DNA from 4 places in the Pantoea sp. AS142 genome. Region 1 is predicted to be linked to each of the others. Evidence: predicted binding sites of a transcription regulator. Region 1 holds the regulator's gene; each other region holds the start of a gene.
The links. Region 1 encodes CRP, which controls carbon source genes, mostly activating them, when cyclic AMP is high. Its sites were predicted from a motif close to ATGTGANNNNNNTCACAT; they were not measured.

Region 1 (4,492 bases):
ACCCAGAGCCGCATATCTTTAAGATACTGGGCGTTAAACGCGGGTTCCTGCATCGCCTGATTCAGTGAGTTAAACAGCGCATTATGGGCCTGATTAACCTGCACGCGCTGATAGGCGAGTTTCCCTGGCGACTGTTCGTCGCCCAGCAACAGCCGCAGCGCATCCTGATAGGTCTCCAGCGCGTCATGGGCGTTCTGCCGCAATAATCCGCTCTGCCACTGTGGCCACAGCCACAGCATCCCGCCAAAGGCAATCAGACAGCCCATCAGCGTATCCATCAGTCGCGGCAGCAGAAACTGCGCACCATTCAGCGACAGCAATTGCAGCGAGTAAACCGCCGTAACCGTAAAGCCAATCATCGACCAGCCATAGAACTGGCGGGTGAAGCGATAGCTGATGAACGTTATCGCCAGCATGGTCAGCAGCACCAGCGATTCCGGCACCGCCAGGCGTAGCGTGGCGGCCGCGATCACCAGCCCCGCAAAGGTGCCCAGCGCCCGGTGCTGAATGCGGACACGGGTGGCGCTATAGCCGTTCTGGCTGACGAACATAATGGTCATCAGGATCCAGTAGGGTTTGGGGATGTTGAAGAACAGCGCCAGCGCGCTGCCCAGCATCAACATCACCGCAAAGCGACCCGCCGTGCGCAGTGCCGACGAGCGAAACGAGAGGTAACTGCGCAGCGCCGGTAACAGCGGCAGTCGGCGCTGACGGTCGGCCATCAGATCGCGCTGATAAAGCGGTTTCTGCGTGCGCAGCACCCGCGCGATACGGTTGAAGTGGTAGAGGCAGAAGTTACCCACCGGATTGTCGGGATGCTGATGGGTGATCTTCTCCAGCGCGCCGAGCTGTTTATCCATCGCAAAGCGATCGGGTAACTGGTGATAGAGAATGTTATCCGCCAGCACCCGCAGTCGGGCCGAGATAGTTTTGGCATTCCAGCGGATCACCGCTTCGGCATGGCTCTGCTCGACCAGCTTCTGCACCTCTTCCGGCCGATGGAGGCTGACTGAGATATGCTCCTGCAAATCCAGCGCCACCTGAAAGGCGCGCGTCAGCCGTTTATGACTGTGATCGCGGCTTGCCGACAGCATATGCATCTGCTGATAACAGGTGGTGATGAGGTCGACCACTTTCTGCTGGCGAGCCAGCAGCGGCGGTAGCGCCTTTTCCGGATCGGTCAGCTGCGTCAGCAGGGTATATTTGGCGTCACAATAGTTAGCCAGTTCACGGTAGATCAGGCTCAGGCTTTCGCGCATCGGCTGCTCTTTCCACAGCCAGAACCAGAACCAGTTAAACAGCCCATACCATAACGTGCCGCCGATATAGAGCAATGGGGGAACATAGATTGGCATGCGGCCAATCAGGCTCAGGGTAAAGATGGCGGCGATAAGGGTGCCGGGCAGCAGGCGACCATGCAGCGGGCTGATCTCCCCGGTGACGCCGAGCAACAATGGCATGGCGAACAGGATCAGCGGCAGGGGAATAGCATGCAGGGTGAGCCACTGAATCAGAAAGCTGCCGAGGGCAAACAAGCTGCCGCCAACAATCAGACGTTTAAAGAAGCGTTTATGCGGCGTATCCAGCCCGGCGATATTGCAGCAGGCGGGCACTAACGAGAACAGCAGACCTTTTTGCAGGTCGCCAGCCAGCCAGCCCAGCGCCACAGGCAGACAAAGCACCAGCGTTTGCCGCAAGGCATAGTTAACTTCAGGATGGTAAATAATTCGACGCCACATCGGCTCAACACAAACAATAACGGCGTGATGTTGCCATCACGCCGTGGGTGACAGGAATTAGCGGGTGCCGTAAACGACGATGGTTTTGCCGTGTGCGGAAATCAGGTTCTGATCTTCAAGCATCTTCAAAATACGGCCCACGGTTTCACGTGAACAACCAACAATCTGACCAATTTCCTGACGAGTGATTTTAATTTGCATGCCGTCGGGATGCGTCATGGCATCTGGCTGCTTCGCCAGGTTAAGCAGGGTCTGTGCAATGCGTCCGGTCACGTCGAGGAAAGCGAGGTTACCTACTTTTTCAGACGTCACCTGAAGGCGACGCGCCATCTGCGATGAGAGTCGCATCAGGATATCGGGGTTAACCTGGATCAGTTGACGGAATTTTTTGTAAGAAATCTCCGCCACTTCACACGCGCTTTTCGCACGTACCCAGGCGCTGCGCTCCTGGCCTTCTTCGAACAGGCCAAGCTCACCAATAAAATCGCCCTGATTCAGGTAAGAAAGAATCATCTCTTTGCCTTCTTCATCTTTAATCAGAACCGCGACGGAACCTTTCACGATGTAGTAGAGCGTTTCTGCTTTTTCACCTTGATGAATCAGCGTACTTTTGGATGGATACTTGTGAATATGGCAATGGGACAGGAACCATTCGAGTGTAGGGTCTGTTTGCGGTTTGCCGAGAACCATTCGCTATTATCCTCTGTTGTAATCGTGCCCAAAATACAGGGGGCAGTTTTCCCTGTCAGGCGGTGAAAGCTTTAAGCGTTTCCATTTCAGGAAATCATTCGGGCCGCATCAGGCGCAGTGCGCATCATTCTTCCCGGCTTCGCCATCGGGTGACGAAAAATATTTTCAGCACTGTTTGTAGCACAGCTTTTGTCGACTGTCTTCTGTTGTCTCGCTTCAGCTACAGGCGGATTTCTCTGGATTGCTGTTTACCTGGCGAAAGCGTACGCTGGCGACAAAACAGCGTATTCCGGAGCAAAAATCATGCAGGCAAGAGTGAAATGGGTAGAAGGGTTGACATTTCTCGGAGAATCCTCATCCGGCCATCAGATACTGATGGATGGAAATTCGGGTGATAAAGCGCCCAGCCCAATGGAGATGGTGCTGATGGCGGCGGGTGGATGCAGCGCGATTGACGTAGTATCAATTCTGCAAAAAGGCCGCAACGATGTGGCTGATTGTGAAGTAAAACTGACCTCAGAACGTCGTGAAGAGACGCCGCGAATCTTTACGCACATCAACCTGCATTTTATTGTGAGTGGCAAAACGCTCCAGGATAAAGCGGTCTCACGCGCAGTGGATCTTTCTGCTGAAAAGTATTGCTCTGTTGCCATCATGCTGGGTAAAGGCGTCACCCTTACCCACAGCTATGAAGTGATCGAACTGTAATAGTCGGAGGGGCTTTTTAGGGGCAATGGCAAAAACGGATTCGTGTAGTCTTAAGACCGTGCCTGCGCAGTGAACCGGGTCAGATCGAAACGTCGCTTAAGCCAATCCCTGGCCGCTCCGGTCCGCGCGATTACGCACCTCATCCCTGAGGTGCGCCCGTAGCCGGGCCAACGCTTTGCGTTGTTCAAAAACGCTCCCGGCGTTTTTGTCCCCTGGCGCAGGACGCTTTCCTGCTCAGACCCGGTTCCCCACGTGTTAAGCTTTTTCGCTGCTGTAAGACTCACCCTGCATTGGCATTGGCATTAGTCTGATGAGGTCCTTTCTGACCTTTTATTCAATGCGTTTACCTTCCATCAGCCGCTTCACCAGCGGCCCCATAATCAACTCCATCGCCAGACCCATTTTGCCGCCCGGCACCACCAGCGTATTAATGTGCGAGATAAACGAACCCTGCAACATTGCCAGCAGATAGGGGAAGTCGATATCTTCCACCGCCTGAAAGTGAATCACCACAAAGCTCTCATCCAGTGACGGAATGGCACGGGCGGCGAACGGATTCGAGGTATCCACGGTTGGGACGCGCTGAAAGTTGATATGGGTGCGTGAAAACTGTGGGGTAATGAAGTTGATATAATCTTCCATCGATCGCACCACTGAATCCATCACCGCTTCACGTGAATGACCGCGTTCACCGGTGTCCCGCACCAGCTTCTGAATCCACTCCAGGTTAACAATCGGCACCACGCCGACCAGCAGATCAACCTGTTCCGCCACGTTATGCTGCGCCGTCACTACGCCGCCATGTAGTCCTTCATAGAAGAGAATATCAGTGTCCTGCGGCAGCGGCTGCCACGGTGTAAAGGTGCCGGGCACCTGATTCCACGGTACCGCTTCATCGTAGGTGTGCAGATATTTACGCGCCTGTCCCTGTCCGCTGTGACCATACTCTCTAAAGCTCTGTTCCAGCAGGCCAAAATCATTGGCTTCGGGGCCGAAGTAACTGACATGACGTCCTAAATCGCGCGCCTTACGAATCGCCATATCCATTTCAGGGCGGGTAAAGCGGTGAAAGCTGTCACCTTCCAGCTCCGCTGCATTGAGGTCGAGTTGCTGAAAGATTTTACGAAACGCGAGGCTGGTGGTGGTGGTTCCTGCGCCGCTGGAACCGGTCACCGCGATAATAGGATGACGTGCAGACATAGAAAAGCTCCCTGTGAGGTCGGGTGACAGGCATTGTTATCATGAAATGGTGTTGGGTGCATCAGCCACGAAATTCTTTGCGCGGCATGATATTGACCGATTCGTGCAGCTCCGACCACACCAGTACCACTTCACCGCTTTCCAGCTGACGTCGC
Region 2 (4,492 bases), on a different contig from region 1:
CATCCGCATTGAAGTAGCGCTCATAGGCCACCAGGGTCATTTTGGCATCCACTACCACATCTTTGCCCTGCGGCAGACGCACAATCACATCCGGCTGCATCCTGCCCTGCTGTTCTGACTGAATGCTGACCTGGGTTTCATATTCGTAGCCTTCACGCAGCCCGGAGGCCTCCAGTACGCGACTCAGCACTACTTCACCCCAGTTACCCTGGATTTTATTGTCGCCCTTCAGCGCTTTGGTCAGATTGAGCGCCTCCTGCGCCATCTGCGCATTCAACTGCTGTAACTGCCGGATTTCATGGGTCAGGGTATGCCGCTCACGCGCCTCTGCGCCAAAGCTTTCATGAACCTGACGACGGAAGCCATCAAGCTGTTCACGCAATGGGCCAATCAGCCCGTCCAGACTTTGCCGGTTCTGTTCATCGACGCGACGGCCGCTGTTTTCAAAAATACGGTTGGCGAGGTTTTCAAACTGGGCACTAAGGCGTTGTTCGCTGTTAGTCAGCAGGCGCTGTTTCTCTTCCGCGGCGAAACGGGTCTCTTCAAGGCGAATGGTCACCTCGCGCAGCTCCGCTTCCTGCGCGCTGTTGACCTCCAGCTGATTGCGCAGTTCACGATTAAGCTGCTCACTTTCATTACGCCAGTAATCAAGCTGCTGCAGTCGCTCATTGGCGCCGCTCAGTGCCCCATGAAGCTGACGAAGCTCCTGTTCACGCTGTTGCGTCTGCTGCTGAAGCTGTTCGATTTGCTGCTGCTGACGCTGTTGCGCCTCTTCCAGCAGACGGCGCTCGGTCTGAAAACTGGCGACCTGATGGCCGGCACGTAACTGTGCCAGTATCCAGCCAATCCCTAACCCGGCAAGTGCCAGACAGGCGCTGATGATGATGTGCTGATCCATGATTTCCCCGCGACTCTGGCTGCTGAGGAAAAAGGTAGAGTCGCACTGTATGAATGTCCAGATAATTTTGCAAGACTCAGCGCCCTACAGTCCCACCCCTGTCGCTTTCCCGCCTGCCACTCATCAATCAGAAAAAACGGCATTGGCCGCAGCATTCACCCTTTTTCACCTGTGCCAGATAGCGCCAGGCCGTCTCTCCGGAGGTGATTGCTACGCGCTGTCTGCTGCCCTTAGCGGCGCTCGAGTCGGCACCACGCACAATAAAGCGCTTCACCTCAGGATCGTCCATCACCAGGAAACGCCACAGGGTCGGAAACAGCGTTTTCTTGTGGGACGTATCGAGCTGTTGGACGCGCGGCTGCTCAAGACGCTGCCAGACATGCTGCGGCACGCTGTCATCAAGGTTGAAGCGGCAGACCCAGCCGGGATTGAGCTCAGGTGCCACTTCAACGTTGTTAATTAAGGTTTCGCCGTAGCGCGGCTGATCGCTACAGAGGCAGAAAGCGATGACATTCTGCTGCAGATGAGTGAGATCGACAGGCTCAGGTTGCGGAGCGGTAAACGCGGCGCGCTGCCCCTGACTGAAACGCGCATCAGAGCGCATCAGCGGCGCCAGGCCATGACGCGCCACCTCGTCCTTTTTATCCAGCCAGCCGCACACGTCGGTTAAACCCTCCAGCCAGGTTTCAAAGGCCGTAGCCTGCACTGCGGGCGGCGACTGATAAATCTTCTGGTAGATTTTATCCAATTTCTTGTACTGGCCCAGACGCAGCAGGCAGAGCGCGTAGTCGCTCAGCACCTATATCTGATTGGGCATAAAGCGCAATACCTCTTCACAGCATTGGGTGGCCCTGCGTAGTCGCCCTGTTGCATGGCGGCACGGAAACGTTCGGCACCGCGTTCCAGCCGGGCATGGAATGCGGCAGGATTAGCGCCAGGGGCAGGACGTCGGACAGAAATGGTATTGCGCATAAAAACGCTCAGGTTTCACTGATACTACGCGCCGCTAACGACCGGCAGCGGGTTTTGAGTCCGGACAAAAAACCTGCTGCCAGATGCGGTCGTTATAGTAAGCGACGCGCCGCTTCGACCACAATCTTCACTGCATCATTTTCTGTCTGTTTCATAGTGACCGCATCCGGGATCTCTTTCTGAGTACGGTTCACAATGACGCCCGCCACCATGCCGGCGCGCAGACCCTGGCTGGCGCACATGGTTAACAACGTAGCGGATTCCATCTCATAGTTGAGAACGCCCATCTCCTGCCACTCTTTCATTGATCCCTTAAAGCGACTGACAACGCGACCCGAGACGGTGTCGTAGCGCTCCTGGCCCGGATAGAAGGTGTCAGAGGAGGCGGTGATGCCGATATGCGTTTTGGCACCGCAGGCTTCAGCTGCGGCAACCAGTGCAGTCGTGCAGGTGAAATCCGCCACTGCCGGGAACTCCATCGGCGCAAAATGCAGGCTGGCTCCGTCCAGGCGAACTGACGCGGTGGTCACCAGCACATCGCCGACATTGATATGCGGCTGGATAGCGCCAGTGGTGCCGACTCGCAGGAAGGTATCTACGCCAAGCTGTGCAAGCTCTTCGACCGCAATCGACGTAGAAGGGCCGCCAATGCCGGTTGAGCAGACAACGACGGGCTTACCATCAAGTTTTGCCAGCCAGGAGGTAAATTCACGGTGTGAGGCGAGATGCGTGGCATCTTCCATCAGTCCGGCAATTTTCTTCACACGCTCCGGATCGCCCGGCACAATCGCCAGGGTAGCGCCCTGCAGATCGGCTTTAGTCAGGCCAAGATGGAAAACGTCAGACTGTGTCATTTTCAGACTCCTGTTGAGGGAAGGTAGCGCGCCACTTTACGCCAGCACGCCCGATAAATATGTGACAACATTCACTTAAGAAAATGAAAGTTACATTTCGTGGAAGCAAAAATGCGATCTATACCACAAAATCACCTCTTCCTGGTCCGGATAGCCCTCGGTGAGGCTGTGTCAGGGACAGCGCAGTGCTAAAGAGGTGGATGATTATGTTCGCTGTTGATTCTGTTACCCAACACCTGGCGCATACACTTTCCGGCCAGGCTATAGTTACGTGATTGCGCAAATGATTGCACGGAGAGAATAATGAAACCCAGTGATAATATGGCACATAAACCGGCGACGGACGGCTTTGCCCCTGCCGTGCAACCCACCGCCTCCACCACCATTATTACCGACAGCCCGGCCATTCACGCGGGTGAAACCTCAGTGCCCAGCCAGGGCGAAAACATGCCAGCATTTTTTGCAAAACCGCACTCAGCAGAAGGCCCGTTGCCTGTCGTGCTGGTGGTGCAGGAGATCTTTGGTGTACATGAACACATCCGGGACATTTGCCGTCGTCTGGCGCTGGAAGGTTATCTGGCGATTGCACCTGAACTCTATTTTCGCGAGGGCGATCCGGCTGAGTATCATGATATCCCGACGCTGTTCACCGAGCTGGTCAGTAAAGTGCCGGATACCCAAGTGCTGGCCGATCTTGATCATGCTGCCAACTGGGCCGCACGTAACGGCGGTGATATCCGTCGCATGGGCATCACCGGTTTTTGCTGGGGTGGCCGCATCAGCTGGCTCTACGCAGCGCATAACCCGCAGCTGCGCGCTGCAGTGGCCTGGTATGGGCGGCTGACCGGCGAGCGCACGCTGAAGCAGCAGAAGCACCCTATTGATGTCGCGGTCGATCTGAGTGCGCCGGTATTGGGCTTATATGGCGGTCAGGATGAAGGCATTCCGCTGGAGAGCGTCGAGCAGATGCGTCAGGCGCTGCATGCCGCCAATGCGACCGCAGAGATTATCGTCTATCCCGAAGCCGGACATGCCTTTAATGCTGACTACCGCACGAGCTACCATGCTGAATCTGCCAATGATGGCTGGCAGCGGATGCTGACCTGGTTCAGGCAGTATGGCGTTGCATCGCAGTAACATCACGCATGCTCGCCGCACAGACTGCTGAACAGTCGAAATCAGGGTCAATCTGACCGTAACGGAGTAATTCAGGGAACATGGGCAGAAGAAGAAAACGTCCCGCGCTATGGACAAAAAACGCCGGGAACGTTTTTGAACAACGCAACGCGTTGGCCAGGCTACGGGCGCGCCCCAGGGATGAGGTGCATCATCGCGCGTGCTGAGCAGCCAGAAATTGGCTTAAGCGTCTTTCGAATCTGACTAAGTTTCCTTCGCAAGCTCAATTTCACAGCGGATCGGGGCAATATTTGTCATAAAACAGGGGCGCTTCTGCGCCCCTGTTTTTTCGTCACTCGACCAAATTTCCTACACCGTTTCACCTCGCAGCTTTTTCGCCGCCGTCACCATGTTCGCCAGCGCCTGACGCGTTTCCGTCCAGCCACGCGTTTTCAGACCGCAATCCGGGTTCACCCATAGACGCGATTCCGGGATCCGCTTCGCCGCCTTCCGCAACAGCGTTTCTATCCACTCCACGCTGGGAACGTTAGGCGAGTGGATATCATAGACGCCAGGGCCGATTTCATTCGGATAGTCGAGGTGTTCAAACGCCTCCAGTAGATCCATGTCAGATCGCGAGGTTTCGATAGTG
Region 3 (4,492 bases), on a different contig from region 1:
GGTTGAGGCGGATGCGCCACCGGCGGCGCTGGAAAGCATCGCGATTCGTGCGCTGCTGCGACAGTTGCCCTATCAGCTGGCGGCCACCTTTACGCCTGGATGCTGGCGGGCGGCGCTGAAAGGGGGCAATGCGGCACTGCATTGGCGGATTGCCCGGCGGCTGAGCGCGTTGTCGCTGCCGGTTAATCCTGCCTTGCCGCCAACGCGCATGGCCACGCAAACCGGCATGACGCGCCTGCTGCACACCAGCGCGGACAATGCTCTGCTGCTGTTTATCCCGCTGCACCGTCCTGAACAGCTGGCTGCGCTGCGCGCGCTGGCGCTGATCTACGCGCCGCGCTTTTTCCAGCGTTACCGCGTTGATCAGCCAATCGGTTATGTGGTCAGCAGCCGTTATATGCGCTGTGCCGATGAAGACGGGGTGATGTTTGCGCTGCAGTCGCCCGATTACAGCGCGCTGTCGCTATTGCGCTACTGCCGTAATTTTCTGCGTTCACTGAACGAGACGCTGGCGGGCTGTGATCTGGTATCCCTGAAATCGCGTCTGCTGAGCCAGGACGTGGATCAGCCTCTGGCGCGGTTACGCGGTGACAACGGCCTGGCAGAACCGGACGCGGCGCAGATAGCAGCGCTGACCCTTGCTGACCTGCAACAGCTGCACCGCACCCTGATTCAGGATCGCCGCCGCTGGCGGGTGCTTTTCACCGGCGGCGAGAATGTGTAGCGCCTGTTACAAAATTGCTGAATTTATTTGAAAATTACCGACAAATCTCTTCACTGTCTATTCCGGGCAAACTGGACCACACTCAGTTTACTTTAGTCCGCATAAGGAATTGATCGTGAAGAACGTCAAACGTATTGCACTGCCCCTGTTAGCCGCTGCCACCCTCTACGCCCCGTTATCGCAGGCTGAGGCGATGCATTATCAGCTGAACCCTGAGCATACGTCGGTAATCGTTGCCTGGAACCATTTTGGCTTCTCGAACCCTACCGCGGATATCCCGGATGCAACCGGTAACCTGGTGTTTGATAAAGATCATCCCGAGTCCTCACGCGTTGACGTGACCCTGCCAGTCAGCAAAATCGACAGCCACGTTGCGGCGCTGACCAAAGAATTCAAAGGCGCTGAGTACTTCGACACCGCAAAATACCCGACCGCAACCTTCCACAGCACCAAGGTGGTGGCGAAGGGCGACAACAAATTTGACGTTGAAGGTAATCTGACCCTGAAAGGGATAACCAAACCGGTTACGCTGCACGCCACGCTGAACAAGCAGGGTGAGCATCCGATGGTGAAAAAGCAGGCGATTGGTTTTGATGCCACCGGCACCATCAAGCGTTCAGACTTTAAGCTGGATAAATATGTGCCAGCGGTGAGCGACGAGGTCACGCTGACCCTGTCAACGGAAGCCTACGCGAAGTAATCTGTCGGGGCGCAGCCGCTCACTGCTGCGCCTCAAATACGTTTTATCCCCCCTGCACGCTAATCTTCCCACCTGTTTCTCTGCCATAAAATAATCCTGATACAACCTAATCAAATATTTCCTTTACGCGTTATTCGGGTTAATACCATTAAAAATGAGGCGAATGTCACAAATTTGCAACACCAAAGAATAACGAAATCAGTGCCATTGTCTGGCGTCATAACATTCAGATGCGTGCGGTACTAACTCACTGATTTATATCATTTCGCCGGACGCAGTTTGCTCTTAAATAGTGTGACTCCCATCACAAAAATGGGCGGTAATATACTGCTGTCAAGACGCCTGCCCGAAAAAAACCGCTCATAACTGTGATCTCTTCTGCAAATAGCTACCCCGCTTCCCGGAAGAATAACCCTCAGCGGATTAAGCCAGTGAGGTGAGGGTGATGCGAATTGGAATGGTGATCAGTGGCGGGGATGTGACCGGCATTAATAATTTTGTCTTTCAGATTGGGCGTCTGGCGCAGGCGGAAATGGTGATATTTGACGGCGGCATTCCGGGCCTGCTGGGAAATATTCATCGTGAAATCAGCCAGCGTGATCTGCTCGACTTTTCCATCGCCTCAATTCCGGTTATGCAATCGGGCCGGACGCAAAAGAAACTGGTGCGCAACGAATATGAAAGTATTGCGCGTCAGCTTAAAAGCGCCCGCATTGACGTGTTAATTATGGCGGGCGGTGACGGGTCGCTGCAATTCCTCCACACCCTGTCGGCGTCCGGCGTTAATTGTTTCGGTGTCGGCATGACCATCGATAATGATGTCTTCGGCAGTGATTATACCCTGGGTTTTTCCACTGCCTGTGAGCAGGTATTAAAAGAGGTCTCGAAGCTGAGAAATACCGGGCGTGCCTTACCTGGCCGGGTATTTATGCTGGAATTACTCGGCGGCTATTGCGGCGAATTAACCCTGCAGTCGGCCATTAAATCAAACGCAGATATTGCCTTAATTCCGGAGTGCCAGATCCCGTTACCCCAACTGGCGCAGCGTATCACCCAGCGACTGGCGCAGCAGAACAGCGTGGTGATCCTCTGTTCAGAAGGCTACACCCGCGAATATTCGCCCGGTTTTCAGGGGGCAATCGACACCTTAATCAAACAGCTTGAACCGCTTATTGGCGTGCGCATCCGTAAAACCCTTCTTGGTTACGGATTGCGTAATGGAGAGCCCACCTGCGAAGAGATCTATCAGGGCACCATTATGGCCAGTGAAGTGGTGCGATGTATTCAGTCAGGCATGCGGAATAAAGCGGTCATTATTAACGGCAGCAATAAACCGATCCCGATTGATTTAATAAGCATGCAAAAACGCCTGGTCGATATTGACGGGCACCATTACAAACTCGCTAAACAACTCAATATAGTGTGAGGAAAAAACCATGCTGAAAATATTATGTGTCTGTGGTTGTGGATTAGGCTCCAGTTTTGCGATTGAGATGAGCGCAAAAGCGGTATTAAAAAAACTGGAAATTGAGGCCGATATCGATCACACCACCATTTCAGAAGCGAATGCGTTTAAGTCAGATATGATTCTGACGCAAAAAGCCTTTGCTGATGTATTAAATGCCGACGCCAGCCCGGAACAGATTAAACGGGTCATTATTCTTAACCGGCTGACTGATAAAGCAGAAATAGAGCAGAAGATCCTGGCATTTTTAAAAGAACGCAACGTAAAGGTCGCCGCCCATGAATAGTGTGATCGACTTTCTGGTAAAAGATCTGCTGGGGCAGGCATCCATTCTGATCGCTTTTATTGCCTTGATTGGTCTGCTGCTGCAAAAAAAATCGGCTGGTAAAGTGGTGGAAGGCACCTTTAAAACGCTGCTCGGCTTTTTAATTATGATGGCGGGTATCAATATTATTGTTGGCACGTTGACGTTCCTCAATACCATTTTTACCCACGGCTTTGGTATGCGCGGTTATATCACCGATGTGGCCGCCATTGCCGGGCTGGCTAACCGTGAGCTGGGCTCAGAAGTGGCGCTGACGCTGCTGGTGATCTTTATCGTTAATATCATCATCGCGCGACTGACACCCTTTAAGTACATCTTCCTGACCGGACAGGCCCTGCTGTGGATGGCGACGATTGGCGCGGTGATTGGCTATAAAGCGGGACTCACCGGCCTGCCGCTGATCCTGACCGGCGGTATTTTTGGCGGGATCATGGCCGTGGTGATGCCTGCACTGGCGCAGCCGGTGGTGCGGCGCATCACCGATTCGGACGATGTCGCCCTGGGTCACTTCTGCACTATTGGTTATCTGGTCACGGCGGCGGTCGCCAAAGTGGTCGGTAAAGGATCGCGCTCTACCGAAGACCTGAAGCTGCCTGATAACTTTAAGTTTCTGCAGGATACTTATCTGTCGATGGCGCTGGTGATGGTGCCGATGTACCTGATCCCCGCCGTGGCCGCCGGGCCAGCGTTTATTGCCCAATACAGCAACGGCATGAACTACCTGATGTATGCCTTTATGCAGTCGATTCAGTTCGTGGCCGGCGTCTTTGTGCTCTACAGCGGCGTCCGCCTGCTGCTTAACGAACTGGTGCCTGCCTTCCGGGGTATCGCCATGCGCGTGGTGCCGGATGCGAAACCGGCGCTGGACTGCCCGGTGATGTTTCCTTACGCCCCGAATGCCGTCATCGTCGGCTTCCTCGCTACCACGCTCGGCTCAATCGTCGGCATGCTGGTCTTCCCGATGTTTGGTCTGGCGATGATCCTGCCTGGTCTGCTGACCAACTTCTTTGCCGGTGGCACCGCCGGAGTCTTTGGTAATGCTATGGGCGGTCGGCGCGGCGCGATGATCGGCGGTTTTGTTCACGGACTCTTTATCACCGTTCTGCCCGCCATCCTGGTGCCGATGCTGGAGAGCTACGGCTTTACCGGTGTGACCTTCAGTGACTCAGATGTCATCAGTACTGGCCTGGTGCTTGGCCACGCTTTCCAGAATAACTGGCTGTTCGTTGCCCTGTTTATTTTCTTTATTACCGCACTTGCCTGGTTTGTTAACGGCAA
Region 4 (4,492 bases), on a different contig from region 1:
TTGCGCAGCCAATGGCCATCGGCAGATTGGCCCACAGCCCCATGATGATGGAACCAAAGCTGGCGACCAGACAAGTGGCGACAAACACTGCGGAGGGGGAGAAACCGGCTTTTCCAAGCATCCCCGGCACCACGATTACGGAGTAGACCATCGCCAGAAAGGTGGTGAGTCCGGCCAGAATTTCCTGACGCACGCTGCTGCCGCGCGCCGAGATCGAGAACCAGGCGTCCAGTTTTCCACTGGCCGGGCGTGATTCAGTTGACATAGTTGAGCCTCAAAAATTTTTGTTGTGTGGATCGCTCTGCGACCATCGCTGTCCCTGGAATAAGCGGATAAATGGCGACACTGCCCGGATTAAACCGCCAGGCAAACGTTTACCTTGCCGCAGATAATTAGCCATCAAAAACGGCCAGATAAAAAGGCATGCGATTATCCGGCGTTTAGCGCCACGTTTTCAACTCTAAGAGGGAGATTCTTTGGCATAAAGATTGGGCGTAACAGGCTGGCAGAGACCAGTCTGAAACGCTGAGGCCATAAACTTAATGTCATATAAAGAGAGAATTTGCACCGGCGCATCGGTGATCGTACAGCACGCGCCGGTGGAGAGAGACGATTAACCAGGCAGCGAAAGCTCGCCGCCCTGCGCAATCGCGCGCTGCCAGGCGGCGCGCTGCTGCACCGTCTGCAACCATTTTTCAGTGGCGGGCATCTGATCCAGTCCGGCACGGCGCGCCAGTGCCAGCAGCGGAAAGCTCATCTGGATATCCGCAATGGTGAAACGCTCACCGGCAAACCAGGGATGCGTCGCCAGATGCTGTTCGATCATCTGCCTGTGCGGCTTCAGCTGTTTATCCAGGAAAGCCTTCTGCACCCCTTTGCCAAAGGCCGCACCAACCGGACGCAGCAGCCACGGCACTGGCGCTTTACCCATCTGACCGAAGATCAGCTTCATCACCAGCAGCGGCATTAGCGAGCCTTCGGCATAGTGCAGCCAGTAGCGGCACTGCAACCGTGACGCCTCATCACTGACTTGCAGCCGGAACGCGTGGTCATATTTCTCTTCAAGGTATTCGAGAATGGCACCGGATTCTGCCACCACCTGGTTCCCGTCAGTAATAACCGGCGATTTTCCTAGTGGATGTACTTTTTTCAGCGCCTCGGGTGCCAGCATCGTCGGTTCACGTTGGTAGCGTTTAATCTGATAGGGCACTTCCAGCTCTTCCAGCAGCCACAGCACCCGATGCGAGCGTGATTTCTCAAGATGGTGAACGGTGATCATCATGATTCCCTGTGTTTTGACCTTCCCCTAGTATAGACGTCACTCCACGTCCGAATGTTTATCATCCTGTTCCGGGTCGAGCAGCACCGCACCCGAGCCCTGTTGACCCAGCCGGTCACCGGGGTTACGCAGCGGACAGTCGCGCATCGACAGGCAACCGCAGCCGATACAGCCATCCAGATCATTGCGCAGGCGGGTCAGGGTTTCAATCCGCTTATCCAGTTCTTCGCGCCAGTGCTGGGTCAGCGCATTCCACTCCGGTGTCGACATGCGCTTGTTAACTGGAATGTGATCCAGACTGTCACTGACCGTTGACAACGGAATGCCGATACGCTGAGCAATCTTGATAATAGCGACGCGTCGCAGCACGTCACGGCTGTATCGCCGCTGATTGCCGCTGTTACGAGTGCTGAAGATCAGCCCTTTGGTTTCATAGAAGTGCAGCGCCGAGACCGCCACCCCGCTGCGGCGCGCCACTTCACCCGGTGTTAAGACCGGCTTTGGATAGTTGCGTTCTTTTTTCATCAGGCTCTTTACCTCAAGTTAACTTGAGGAATTATACTCGCTCTCCATCAAAACGACTAAACTCCCCTTACCGTTTATTAAGCACCAGAAGGATGAGGCTATGATGCAAGAAGAGATCATTCATTCCCTGACGGACTGGATTGACCAGAACCTCGACAAGAGCCTGTCGATCGATGAGGTTGCGGCGAAATCGGGCTATTCGAAATGGCATCTGCAGCGTATGTTCCGTTCCGTGACGAAACAGACGCTGGGTGGATATATTCGTGAACGTCGCCTGACGCTGGCCGCTGAGGCGTTGTCTCAGACACAGCGTCCGGTCTTTGATATTGCGATGCAGTATGGTTATGACTCGCAACAGACGTTTTCACGCGTTTTTCGTCGTCAGTTTTCGCAGACACCAACGGCTTATCGCCACACCATGCGGCGTCAGGCGATTCAGCGCCCTCGCCTGCTGAGCTTTGGCTGCAACGAGGGCAGTACCAGTTTTACCCAGCGCACTACCGGCGAGTGCTGTCCGGTTCGTTGATCCTCAGATGCGCCTGAAAACAGGCGCATCTGACTGAAATTCCCCGCATGTTATCTGCTACGGCTCAATTTTCCTTCAGCCAACTACCATACCAGAGTCAAATTTTGTTCAAAATTTAAAATCGAATGATATAATGTGACGCAAGTCACACTTTGAACCTGGGTTGACGGCGAAAAAGCACTCCCTGACACACTTTTCCGCCGCCGGTGATGTCCGCAGATTGTCAGGAATACCTACTGATATTGAGGTCCGGCCAATGGCTACGTTAACCGCCAGTTTTCTTGTTATGCGTTGGGAATTGCTGAGCGCAATCATGATGTTTTTTGCCAGCACCCTGAAAACCAAACTTCGTCAGGATAGCCGTCACGTGATGGCGTTTATGTGTAGCGGGATTGGTTTGGGCATGACCTGCTGGTTTGTGACCGGCCTGATGGATATTACCCTGAGCATGGAAAATGTGTATAACTTCCTGGAAATCTCGAAGCATGCGTTTATCGATGCGATGAGCCAGGCCCCTGCTGACTGGCCGATGCCCTGATTTTTGCGCATAAAAAACCCCGCTATGCGGGGTTTTTTATATTGCTGTGTGTGCTTAAATTTTCTTCAACATGGCAGGGATATTAACATCCTGCACTCTAACGCCCGGGCTCTGCGTTCCGCGGCGGTCCTGAATCCACATATCTCCCATCATCTGGTTTAAACCCCGATCTAATCCGGTAACCAGTCCTGCACCTGGGGTGAAGGTCAGTTCGCCAAAGTAGATTCGTTCGTCATGGATGTACCAGTCCACACGCACATAGTCGAAATCACTGGCCAGCTTCTTGCTCAGTTCGAGCGCATGTTCCAGTGACGGCATAATCGGTGAGACATCCAGACCGGTGTCACGAATCTTGTGATACGCCTCGTTGAGGTTATTCACATAGAAATTCATCGACAGCAGCGGCTGGCAGCGGTTGTAGATCACCTGCAACACATATTCGAACTTGCCATCACGCTTGTTGAACATATGGAATTTGTAATCTATCGGCGCGCTTTTGCCATCGCCAATGTACTTCTCCACCAGGATGCGCGGCTTGATGTAGCGATAGTGAATCTCACGCGCTTCGTTGGCAAAGTCGGTCTTGAGCCAGCGATAGCAGTCATGAATGATCTGCTGCTTGCGCAGTGCGTCCGGCTCTTCCAGCAGAATTTCTACCATGTTGGAGGCGTGGTTCGGCTTGATCACCGTCCCTTTCCAGCACGGTAAGCTGTTCAGCGTGGTCGGGTCAGTGGTTTCGTGTACCAGCGGGATCAGGTATTCATTACCGATTTTTTCAGCAATGAATTCGCGCACCGAGTACTTATCTGACAGACGACCGTAGTTCTGGTAATCGCCGAAGATAAACTTACGGTACAACACCTTCTCGTTGAACACTTTTGGCTGACGCAGATTGGGCAGCTTTCTGAACTTATGGAAGTAGTAGATGCGGTCCTGATAAGCCCAGGGCATCTTCTTAATAAAGTACTGCACACTTCTTCTGAGTTCTTCTTTCAACTTGAGCATATCTGACCTCATTTGTATGTTTTGTAGTTGAGTGAGGAAACCTGAATCTTTTGAATGACGCCGTTTTTAAAGAAGTAATTCATTACGGTCAGGGACAAAAGCTCTGAAAGGAAAACGCTCCACGCGGCCCCCATGATGCCGTGACCCTGGATCAACCACCAGGAGAGCGGCAAACTGATGACCATCAGGCAGATGATTTTCCTCAGCAAATAGTTAAATCCTCCCTCTTTGACCATGTAGCGATACGCTACAGTCCCCATTGCCGAAAAGCTGGTCGCCATCGACAGCAACGTAATGAGACTTCCTGACTGTGTGTATTCCGGTCCGTACAACGTAATAATGATCCGCTCGCCATAAAGCGAAATGACCAGCAGCATCAACAATGAAACCCCCATAACGTAACCATGGAGCCGCGCAGCGAGCTTAATGGCGACCTCGCCGCGCTCCCTGAAAATTTCAGTAAAGCAGGAGGTGATGAGCGCCACCGGGATGAAAATCCAGGAGGCGGAAATGGTGTTCGCCGCCGCAAACAGGCCGAGGTCGCGCGCAGGTGCCGTGCCTGCCAGGAACATCTGCGCCGCTTTAACCTGCACCGAGATAAAGATGCTGGAGATCGCCA

Region 2: a site for CRP is predicted at 2,836-2,853, ahead of udp (uridine phosphorylase). Genes of this name have one in related genera too.
Region 3: a site for CRP is predicted at 1,579-1,596, ahead of WFO64_RS17770 (6-phosphofructokinase). Genes of this name have one in related genera too.
Region 4: a site for CRP is predicted at 2,464-2,481, ahead of WFO64_RS10615 (YjcB family protein). Genes of this name have one in related genera too.

Annotation. Positions count from the first base shown of each region.
Region 1 covers NZ_JBBCMO010000006.1:198,409-202,900, forward strand. The annotation lists gene WFO64_RS13260 (YccS/YhfK family putative transporter) at 1-1,739, opposite strand, end outside; gene crp (cAMP-activated global transcriptional regulator CRP) at 1,797-2,429, opposite strand; gene WFO64_RS13270 (OsmC family protein) at 2,733-3,137, shown strand; gene WFO64_RS13275 (phosphoribulokinase) at 3,468-4,337, opposite strand; gene WFO64_RS13280 (YheU family protein) at 4,399-4,492, opposite strand, start outside.
Region 2 covers NZ_JBBCMO010000008.1:17,138-21,629, forward strand. The annotation lists gene rmuC (DNA recombination protein RmuC) at 1-898, opposite strand, end outside; gene WFO64_RS14945 (hypothetical protein) at 1,026-1,697, opposite strand; gene udp (uridine phosphorylase) at 1,963-2,724, opposite strand; gene WFO64_RS14955 (dienelactone hydrolase family protein) at 3,028-3,861, shown strand; gene metE (5-methyltetrahydropteroyltriglutamate--homocysteine S-methyltransferase) at 4,210-4,492, opposite strand, start outside.
Region 3 covers NZ_JBBCMO010000010.1:156,891-161,382, reverse strand. The annotation lists gene pqqF (pyrroloquinoline quinone biosynthesis protein PqqF) at 1-724, shown strand, start outside; gene WFO64_RS17775 (YceI family protein) at 840-1,424, shown strand; gene WFO64_RS17770 (6-phosphofructokinase) at 1,870-2,850, shown strand; gene WFO64_RS17765 (PTS sugar transporter subunit IIB) at 2,861-3,175, shown strand; gene WFO64_RS17760 (PTS sugar transporter subunit IIC) at 3,168-4,492, shown strand, end outside.
Region 4 covers NZ_JBBCMO010000004.1:252,254-256,745, forward strand. The annotation lists gene WFO64_RS10595 (NCS2 family permease) at 1-265, opposite strand, end outside; gene WFO64_RS10600 (glutathione S-transferase family protein) at 614-1,279, opposite strand; gene soxR (redox-sensitive transcriptional activator SoxR) at 1,319-1,804, opposite strand; gene soxS (superoxide response transcriptional regulator SoxS) at 1,905-2,330, shown strand; gene WFO64_RS10615 (YjcB family protein) at 2,587-2,868, shown strand; gene WFO64_RS10620 (ATP-grasp fold amidoligase family protein) at 2,923-3,873, opposite strand; gene WFO64_RS10625 (oligosaccharide flippase family protein) at 3,882-4,492, opposite strand, start outside.